3 regions of the Streptomyces sp. NPDC003077 genome follow, and region 1 is predicted to be linked to each of the others. Evidence: riboswitches for the same ligand, from Rfam matches in the RefSeq annotation. Region 1 holds a riboswitch; each other region holds the start of a gene.
The links. A riboswitch is a leader RNA that binds a small molecule or an ion and turns the genes downstream of it on or off. The one in region 1 is predicted to bind cyclic di-AMP.

Region 1 (3,250 bases):
GCCCGCTGTGGCCTACGGCGGCTTGCTGCCGCTCACCGTGGCTCGCCGGCACTCACGACGGCCGGATGCTCCCGTAGATCGGCATCGTGTAGATCGACTCGACCCGTACGCTCGCACCCGGCTTCGGCGCGTGGATCATCTGTCCGCCGCCGATGTACATCCCGACGTGGCTGATGTCGCCGAAGAAGAACACCAGGTCACCGGGTGCGAGGGCGGACGTGGAGACGCGTTGGCCGACCTTGACCTGGTCCCACGTCGTACGGGGCAGGGAGACGCCCGCCGCCCGCCAGGCCGCCTGGGTGAGGCCGGAGCAGTCGTAGGAGCTCGGCCCGGTCGCGCCCCAGACGTACGGCTTCCCGACCTGTGCGCGGGCGAAGGAGATCGCCTGCCCGGCCCGTCCGGAGTACGAACCCGAAGGCGCGCCCGCGAAGGTGCCCGCGCTCTGTTTCCGCGTTTCCTGTTGGCGGCGGCGTTCGGCGGCGGCCTGCTGACGGGCCAGTTCCTGGGCCTTGCGTTTGGCCTCGGCCGCCCGCTTGCGTTCCAGGGCCGCGAGCCGGGCCTTCTCCTCGGCGGTCAGGCGGGCCAGCAGTTGCCGGGCCTGACGCAACTTGTCCTGAACGGCGCTCTTGTTCCGCTTGAGGTCGGCCTCCGTGTCCCGCAGCTGTTCCAGGCTCCGGGCGGCCTGGGCGCGCTTGCGCGTGGTCTGGGCCCGCTGCTCCTGGTAGTCGGTGACCGCCTGCTGCTGCCGGTCGGTCAGCCGCTCCATGAGGTGCTTGCGGTCGGCGAACTCCTGCGGCTCGTCGGCGAGCATCAGTTGGGCGGTCGGGCTCATGGCGCCCGAGCGGTACTGGGCGGAGGCGTAGACGCCGAGGTCGCGCCGGGCGTCGTTCATCTTCTGGGCGAGCCGGGCGATCTCGTCCTGGAGGGCTTCGACCGCGTCGCGCTGCCGGTCGGCGCGCTCCTTGGCCGCGTTGTACTTCTGGGTCGCCGTCCCGGCCTGGTGGTAGAGGTCGTCGACCTGCCGTTTGACCTGCTCGATGGTGGGCTTCGGGGCTTTGGGCGAGCCGGGCGCCGCGTCCGCGGCCTGGGCGAACAGCGTGACGGAGGCGAGCGCCGCGGTGGTGAGCCCGGCGGCGGCGCGGCGGACGGTCGAGTCGAGTAAGCGTGGGCGCGGCTTTCGGTGGGACGCCAAGGCCGGTGACTCCTTCCGTGGACCGCCTACCGGGTGAGCTGTCGGGTTCGGGCGGTGGCGCTGACGGAAGGGTTGCCCTACGGCCGTACGGTCTCCCGGGGGCTGCGGCCGGTGGCGTCGCCGAGCTCTCCAGGGGGCCGGACCGACCGATTCACCCCGGTGGTACGTGTGGGTCCCCGGCTCCGGACGCCTCGGGCGGTACGGCTCGTGGCAGGCCGGACTCGGCGGAGGCGGCCCGTGCCGGCGCTGTCACCGACGAGGGGTCGGGCCGTCTGAGCGAGCACGGTAGCCACCGGGTGCGAGTTCTGTGAAGGCTGGTGTTCGATATGGCCCGAATCCTTTTCGTGGTGCGTGGAACCCTTCCGGGCGGGGAGCGAGGCGGTTCCGGGGTGGACCGAGGGTGTCCGGGGGTGGACTGAGAGTCTCTGGGGGCGGACGAGGGCGCCCGAAGGTGCCCGAGGAGCGGCGGAGCTTCGTACGTCGCGTCTGCCCGTGCCCGGCCGCTCACTTCTCGTACGGAGTCCCTTGGCGCTCGTACGCCTCCGCCGTGGCCTCCTGTAGCCGTTCCGCAGCCGCCCGTACGTCCTCAACCAGCCGTTTCCCCTCCGCCGCCGTGGGATGTCAGTGGGTCGGCCTACACTCGGTGGGCGATGAGCAGCCTCTTTGACGACAGCTTCCTGGCGGATCTGGACCCCAAGGGCGAGGAACTTCCGCCGCCTCCCGAGGACGAGGACCGTCCGGCACCGGAGGAGATCCCGGCCGACCTCTTCGGGGACGCGTTCGACGTGCCGCCCGCCCCCCGGGACGCGTACTACCGGGACGGCGCCGCGCGCCCCGTCATCGACACGTCGTCGCTGCTCGTCGGGCTGAACGAGCAGCAGAAGGCGGCCGTGGTGCACACGGGATCGCCGCTGCTGATCGTCGCGGGCGCGGGCTCCGGCAAGACCCGCGTGCTGACCCACCGCATCGCGCACCTGCTCGGCGCGCGCGGGGTGCACCCCGGCCAGATCCTGGCGATCACCTTCACCAACAAGGCCGCGGGCGAGATGAAGGAGCGGGTGGCCGAGCTGGTGGGGCCGCGCGCCAATGTGATGTGGGTCTCCACGTTCCACAGCGCGTGCGTGCGCATCCTGCGCCGGGAGTCCAAGAAGCTGGGCTTCACGTCGTCGTTCTCGATCTACGACGCGGCCGATTCCAAGCGCCTGATGGCGCTGGTGTGCCGGGATCTGGATCTGGACCCCAAGCGCTTCCCGCCCAAGTCCTTCAGCGCGAAGATCTCCAACCTCAAGAACGAGCTCGTCGACGAGGAGGCCTTCGCGGCTCAGGCCGCCGATGGTTTCGAAAAGACGCTGGCCCAGGCGTACGCGCTGTACCAGTCGCGGCTGCGCGAGGCCAACGCGCTGGACTTCGACGACATCATCATGACGACGGTCCACCTGCTCCAGGCGTTCCCCGACGTCGCCGAGCACTACCGCCGCCGCTTCCGGCACGTCCTGGTGGACGAGTACCAGGACACCAACCACGCGCAGTACACCCTCGTCCGCGAGCTGGTGGGCCCGGCGGAGGACGCCGCCGAGCTGTGCGTGGTGGGCGACGCCGACCAGTCGATCTACGCGTTCCGGGGCGCCACGATCCGCAACATCCTCCAGTTCGAGGAGGACTATCCGGACGCCACGACGATCATGCTGGAGCAGAACTACCGCTCCTCGCAGACGATCCTGAACGCCGCCAACGCCGTCATCGAGCGCAACGAGAACCGCCGCCCGAAGAACCTGTGGACCGAGGCCGGCGCCGGCGCCAAGATCACCGGGTATGTGGCCGACACCGAGCACGACGAGGCCCAGTTCGTCGCCGACGAGATCGACCGGCTCACCGACGCGGGCGACGCCAAGGCGAGCGACGTCGCGGTCTTCTACCGCACCAACGCGCAGTCCCGTGTCTTCGAAGAGATCTTCATCCGGGTCGGGCTGCCCTACAAGGTCGTCGGCGGCGTGCGCTTCTACGAGCGCAAGGAGGTCCGGGACGTCCTGGCGTACCTGCGGGTGCTGGCCAACCCGG
Region 2 (3,250 bases), on a different contig from region 1:
CCGGCTGTCCCCGCACATGGTGCGGATCACCTTCGGCGGCGCCGGTCTGGACACCTTCGCCACCTGGCCCGACCAGCAGCTCAAACTCTGTTTCCCGCGGCCGGGGCAGAGCGTCCCCCGGCTTCCCGAACCCGACCCGGACGGCGACGCCATGCGGTGGTATCAGGCATTGCTCGCCATTCCCGAGGACGAACGGCCGTATATGCGCAGCTACACGGTCCGCGCCCATCACCCCGAGCAGCACCTCATCGACATCGATTTCCTGCTGCACGACAACGGCGGCCCGGCCACGCGGTGGGCGCTTTCCGCCCGTCCCGGTGACACGCTCGGCCGGTACGGGCCGTCAGCGGTGTACGCCCGTCCGCTGGGTGACGCCGATTGGTACCTGTTCGCCGGGGACCAGTCCGCGCTGCCCGCGATCGGCACGCTCCTCGAATCCCTCCCGGAGGGCGCCCGCGCGGCGGCGTACATCGAGGTGGCGGACGCCGCCGAGGAACAGCGGTTCGCTACGCGTGCCGAGGTCACCGTCCACTGGGTGCACCGTGGCGCGGTCCCGCCCGGGCACGGGGACGCGCTGGTCCGGGCGGTGCGGGGTGCGGCGTTCGGGCCGGGCCGGGTGTTCGCCTGGCTGGCCGGCGAGGCGGGGACGGTGCGGACCCTGCGCCGTCACCTCCTTCAGGAGCGCGGGCTGGACAAGCGGTCCGTGGACTTCACCGGCTACTGGCGGCTGAAGCTGACTCAGGACGACGCGCCGACCGCGGAGGACCTGGCCGAGGCCCAGGAGCGGCTGGCACAGGCCCAGGAGGAGCAGCGCGGCTGAGGGCGGGGCGGCGGCCGGGTCGTCGAACACGAGCACGATGCCCGGCTCCCGCCTGCCCCCGTGCCGGCACCTCCCATCGGACCGTCATCACCAACACACCTCACGGTCCGCCGGAAGGCTCAACCAACCCCGCTCCGACCGCGTCCGAAGAGCCGTCACACCCTGCCCGCCGCCCCGCCACCCGGGCCCCGGACGGCCCGTCGGCGCCCGGCGAGCCCGGCGCCTGCCGCAAAGAACGCAGAGGTGGCACGCCATCAGTCGCCCCTCCCGCGACGGCGTTGCTCCGACCGGAGCCGGTCGGGCTCGCACGATCGGCGGAGGGGCACCGACAACTGATGACGAGTTCGATTTGCGCGATCTGTTGACGTGTCGCGCGGAATATGTCGTTCCGCTCCTGGTACGGGCGTCGGCACGGGTCGCGGGCGGGGAGCGAAGCGGGCGTTGTCCACCTGAATGGGTCAGTCGTGGCCAGCCTCACATATGGCCGTTTCAACTCGGAACCGGACCCCTTGGTGCGTGACGATCCCTGAGACGACAAGCCCCCGCCACAGCGGCGGGGCGGTCCGGACGGGCGCCGAATCCTGCCGCCGCCCCGGATGCCCGGTCGATGCGCCTGACGGCAGGAGCGGAGGACCCGAGCACGACGGGGCCGCCGGCCTTCCGGCCGCAGGGTCCCTTGGGGTGAAGCCGAGCCCTCGGCCGGGCATTCTTCGCCTGCCCGAACCCGACAGGTCTTCCTTCGCAGGCGACTGACGAAGGGTTGCGCATGAACGCGCGGATTTCACTTGCTCCCGTGCTGGCGCGCGCCGGCATGGTCTCCGCCCTGGCCGTGGCCACGGTCGGGGCCGGCACGCTGATCCCGGGCGGCACGCCGGAGGCCGAGGCCGGTTCGGTCTCGGCCCAGGCGCTGCGGATCGCCGCCTCGAAGAAGGGCGCGCCGTACCAGTACGGCGCGACGGGGCCGCACCGTTTCGACTGCTCGGGCCTGACGCTCTACTCGTTCAAGCGCGCGGGCAAGAGCCTGCCGCGGACCGCCGCATCGCAGTACAACCGGACCCGGCACATTCCGGCATCCGCCCGCAAACACGGTGACCTGGTCTTCTTCAAGTCCTCCCGGGGCATCCACCACGTCGGCATCTACGCGGGCTCGAACAAGATCTGGCACGCCCCCAAGACGGGAGCGGTGGTGCGGCTGGAGAAGATCTGGACGCGCAACGTGCTGTACGGCCGCGTGTCCTGACGTGCCCTGACGTGTCATGGCCGGGTCGGGCCCACCGCGCCGGGCCCGGCCCCCAGGGGGCACCCGTACGGCCGCTGCCACGGCGACCCCGCCGGTCCCCGTACCCGCCCCTTCCTCCGGCGCGCGCCCGGCTCTCTTCCCCCTGGACGTCCCCGGGTGCCCGTCCCGAGGCGACTGTTCACGCCATACCCGGTTACCCGTAGGGCATGAGCTCCCCGACCACCGGCCACCGCGACCGTCCCCCGCTCCCGGACGCCCCCTCCGACGGGTGCCCGGACCGCAACGAGACGACACTGGAGCGCTACGACCGCAACTTCTCCGAGCTGCTGCAGGAACTGCGGGTCATGCAGACGGGGGTGCAGATCCTGTTCGCGTTCCTGCTGACCCTGGCGTTCACGCCGCGGTTCGGTTCCCTGGACGAGGTGCAGCGGGACACCTACGTCGCGACGCTGCTGCTGGCCGTCCTGGCGGCGGTGCTGCTCACGGCGCCCGTCGCGGCCCACCGGATGCTGTTCCAGCGGCGCGCGAAGCGGCTGATCGTGATGGTGTCCTCACGGCTGGCCGGGGTGGGGATGGCGGTACTGGCCCTGGCGCTGACGGGCGCGGTGATGCTGGTCGTCGACGTGGTCGTGGGCCGGGGCGCGGGCGTGGTGGCGAGCGCGGCGACGCTGGTGATGTGCGGCGCGCTGTGGGCGGTGCTCCCCCGCGTCCTGGGCCACCGCAACGGACACGTCAAGCGGGCCGCGGACCGGTGGGAAGACGAGCCACGGCGGAACGGTCAGGCGCCTCGCCGGTGAACCCGTCCCAGGGGGGTCGGGCGCCTCGCCGGGGGTGAACCGTCCGAAGAGCGGCCGGGCGCCTCACCGCCGGACCGTCCCCGAAAGCGGCCACGCCTCCCGCCGCCGAACCGCCCCTGAGAAGGGCGAGGCGTCCGGGTCCACGCCCCTCAGGGAGCCGGTGGCTCCCAAGGCAGGGTGATCCACACGGTCTTGCCGCCGGAGGGCGTCGGCACGACCGTCAGCCGTCCGCCCGCCTCCGCGGCGAGGTAGCGGATGATGACCATGCCCCGGCCGTTGTCCTGCTGCACGGCGGCCGGCAGTCGCTGCGGCCAGCGGGGGTGGCTGTCGGTGACGCCGATCCGCAGCCGTTCGTCGCGGTCGAGCTGGACGTCGACGGTGAACTCCGGGGAC
Region 3 (3,250 bases), on a different contig from region 1:
TCCCGACATTGTTCGCTCAACGGGAAAGTTGCCCGACGGCGGGGTGGGGTGGGGGCGATCGCACGACTAACGCGCTGGTGGGAGGCTGTACGAATCAACTCGTACTTGGCTCCGGTGCCGCGCCGTTTCCGCCGGTCCGGGAGCCCCGGCGTCCGCGGGAGCGGGGGGCGGGCGGCCGGTGAACACTGGGGGAACGGTGGGCGCGAAAGGCCCAATCCGGATTTGTCGGGTGGGCGAGGCCGTCGGCTCCGGCGGGGTGCCGGGGCAACGGAAAGCCCCGCCGTGCCGCATTCGGGGGGTACGCGGCACGGCGGGGCGGTGTCGGGCGGGGCGCTCGTCGAGCGAGCGTCCCTGGTCCGTCCGGGGGGGCGTCCCGGGGCGGGACGGGGAGCGGACCGATGCCCGAGTCCCTGGGGGGAGGCCGGAACGGGCTCCCCGGGGGTCCGGATCGGGCTCCCAAGGGTCCGGATCAGACTCCCCGGGTGCCCGGATCAGACTCCCTGCGGGGTCCGGATCAGACGTTGAGCTTCTGGCCGGGGAAGATCAGGTTCGGGTTGCCACCGATGACGGACTTGTTGTCCGCGTAGACCTTCTTCCAGTTCGTGCCGTGCGCGGCAGCGATCTTGGCCAGGGTGTCGCCCGACTTGACGGTGTAGTTGCCGTGGCCCTTGACGACGTTGGCACGCGGCTGCGCCGGGGCGCTGCGCACGGTCTCGCGGGCCTGCTGGCGCGGAGCCTGCTTGGCCTGCGGGGCCTGGGCGCGGGTCTCCTGGCGCGAGGTGGAGTGCGACTGGCTCCGGGTGTGCGAGGAGGAGCCGGAACCGGAGGTGCTGACGTCGGCCTTCGGGCCACCGGCGGACAGGTTGCCGGCGCCGGCGCAGGACCAGGCACCCGGGCCCTGCATGGCGAGCAGCCGCTCGGCCACGGCTATCTGCTGGCCCTTGGTGGCCAGGTCGGCACGGGAGGCGTAGTTGAGGCCGCCGGCCGCCGCCCAGCTGGACTGGGAGAACTGGAGGCCGCCGTAGTAGCCGTTGCCGGTGTTGATCGACCAGTTGCCGCCGGACTCGCACTGGGCGACCTTGTCCCAGGTGGAGACGGAGGCGGCGTTCGCGGAGGTGGCACCCATCAGCGGCACGGCCACGGCGGCACCGGCGACACCGGCGAGCGTGGCGACGCGGACGGCCTTGGACGGACGGCGGTGCTTGCCCTTGGCGTTGAGCATGGTGGTTTCCCTCACCGACGCCTACGAGGTGAGCTGTCGGGTTCGGGCAGGAGAGTTGCCCGGCCTCGTGTTGCCACGTGGCTTCACCCCTAGCCGGTCCGTCCCGTTCTCACGGGCCGGGGGCCGGCGCCTACCTTGGTTCCCCCGCTCCTGCCTACGGCGCTTACGCGTCGACGTCCTCCGATCACCGGCAGGATTCGGCGTGTGATCGTCGGGCCCGCTTTGGCGAGCGGTCATGACCGTAAGCATCAAACTGCTGTTCGTTCAAACCCCTGCCGTTACCGGGAATTGACCATTCCGCGGGCCGCAATGCGTGCATTTCCGCAGGTAGACGGCGGTATCGAATCGAAGGACGGGCCGGGACACGCCGGAAGGGAACGAGACCCATATCTCACTTTCGCTAAACCGGGACATCGCGCCCCAAAAGCCCCTGATTTTCGGGGGCCGGCGCCCCACCGGGCACCGGCCCCCGAAGACCCTCCCGCGGTCGTCAGTGGTCGAGGACCAGCCGCTGACCAGGGTGGATGAGGTCCGGGTCGTCCCCGATCACACGTTCGTTCGCCTTGTACAGGGCGGGCCAGCCACCGGGGACCTCCTTGTGCTCCGCGATGACTGACAGGTTGTCACCCGGGCGGACGGTGTAGTCGTCGGCGACGGGCGCCTCCGGGCGGGCCCCGCCGCCGCGCGACGCGTGCCGCCCTGCGGACCGGTCGGCGTCCGCGCCGCCCGCCTCCGCCGGGTCCTGCGGGCCGCGATGCCGGCCCTGCGCGGGGGCGTCGGCGGCGTCCGGGGCGGTCGGGGCGCCCGGGGTCGCGGCGCCGGACGGCGGGGCGGTCTCGGGGGAGGTCGCGGACGGGTCGGCCGTGGACGGGTCGGTCGCGGACGAGCCGGACGCGGACGAGCCGGTCGCGCCGTCCGGGGAGGCGGTGCCCGACGGGTGGGACGGGTCGGCGGTGCCGCGTGTCCCGTCGCGTGCCGGGATGCCGGCGTCCGGCGACGGCGTGTGGCCGGGGGTGCGGGTGTCGGTGGGGGCGCGGCGACCGGCGCCGGAACCGGTTCCGGACTTGTCGGACTTGCCGGACTCGTCGGGGGAAGCGGTGCCGGACGGCGTGGACCCGTGAGTCGGCGCGGGGGTGGCGGGCGCGGAGTGCGTGGGGGCCGGGGCGGGCGTGGCGGTGCCGCCCGGGTCGACGCTGGGGGCCTTGCCGCCCTTGGCCAGCCCGGCGTCGGTCGCGCAGTTCTGCCACGCGCCCGGGCCCTGGGCGTCCAGGATCGCCTGGGCCACGGCTATCTGCTGGGACCGGCTGGCGAGGTCGGGACGGGAGGCGTACGCCGTCCCGCCGTGTCTCTCCCACAGGTCCTGACTCAGCTGAAGGCCGCCGTAATAGCCGTTGCCCTGGTTGGCGCTCCACACGCCACCGCTTTCACATTGGGCGACGCGGTCCCATGTGGCGGTGTCCGCGGCGTGGGCGGCGCCGGCGGCGCCGAACAGCGGCATGGCGATTCCCGCGCCGGCGACACCCGCCGTCACGAAGATGGCCGGAGCTTGACGGGGGCGACGGTGTCGGCCGTTCCCGGAGCGCATGCGGTTGCCTTTCGAGCGGCGGTTGAGTTGTCGATCGCAAGAACGTAGCGGGGGCGACGGACCGTCACAAGCCGGTGTAGCAAAGATCACGCGGAGGTCACGCATGCGTTAAAGTGGTGACGACGTGTCAGTTGCGGGGTCGCTGTCGCCCTTCGCGTCCCAGGTCACCGGCAGGGCCCGCAGCCCCCGCATGATCAGTCCGCCGCGCCAGCGCAGCTCCTCCGGAGCCACCGCCAGCTCGATGTCCGGCAGCCGCGTCAGCAGGGTGGCCAGCGCGGATTGCCCCTCCAGACGGGCCAGCGGCGCGCCGAGGCAGTAATGGATGCCGTGCCCGTAACCGAGGTGCTGGTTGTCCCGCCGGGCGAGGTCCAGCGTGTCCGGCGCCTCGAACCGCTCCGGATCCCGGTCGGCGGCGGCCAGCACGACCAGGACCGGATCGCCCT

Region 2: another riboswitch for cyclic di-AMP. It lies ahead of ABZX96_RS14965 (C40 family peptidase); the one in region 1 lies ahead of ABZX96_RS04535 (NlpC/P60 family protein).
Region 3: another riboswitch for cyclic di-AMP. It lies ahead of ABZX96_RS01265 (transglycosylase family protein); the one in region 1 lies ahead of ABZX96_RS04535 (NlpC/P60 family protein).

The regions. Positions count from the first base shown of each region.
Region 1 is NZ_JBEXNM010000004.1:120,983-124,232, forward strand. Features, by position in the region: gene ABZX96_RS04535 (NlpC/P60 family protein) at 53-1,192, opposite strand; cyclic di-AMP (ydaO/yuaA leader) riboswitch at 1,200-1,400, opposite strand; gene pcrA (DNA helicase PcrA) at 1,843-3,250, shown strand, end outside.
Region 2 is NZ_JBEXNM010000018.1:30,400-33,649, forward strand. Features, by position in the region: gene ABZX96_RS14960 (siderophore-interacting protein) at 1-820, shown strand, start outside; cyclic di-AMP (ydaO/yuaA leader) riboswitch at 1,421-1,583, shown strand; gene ABZX96_RS14965 (C40 family peptidase) at 1,587-2,060, shown strand; gene ABZX96_RS14970 (DUF6328 family protein) at 2,267-2,857, shown strand; gene ABZX96_RS14975 (ATP-binding protein) at 3,007-3,250, opposite strand, start outside.
Region 3 is NZ_JBEXNM010000001.1:306,734-309,983, reverse strand. Features, by position in the region: gene ABZX96_RS01265 (transglycosylase family protein) at 515-1,222, opposite strand; cyclic di-AMP (ydaO/yuaA leader) riboswitch at 1,226-1,435, opposite strand; gene ABZX96_RS01260 (transglycosylase family protein) at 1,713-2,720, opposite strand; gene ABZX96_RS01255 (cytochrome P450) at 2,916-3,250, opposite strand, start outside.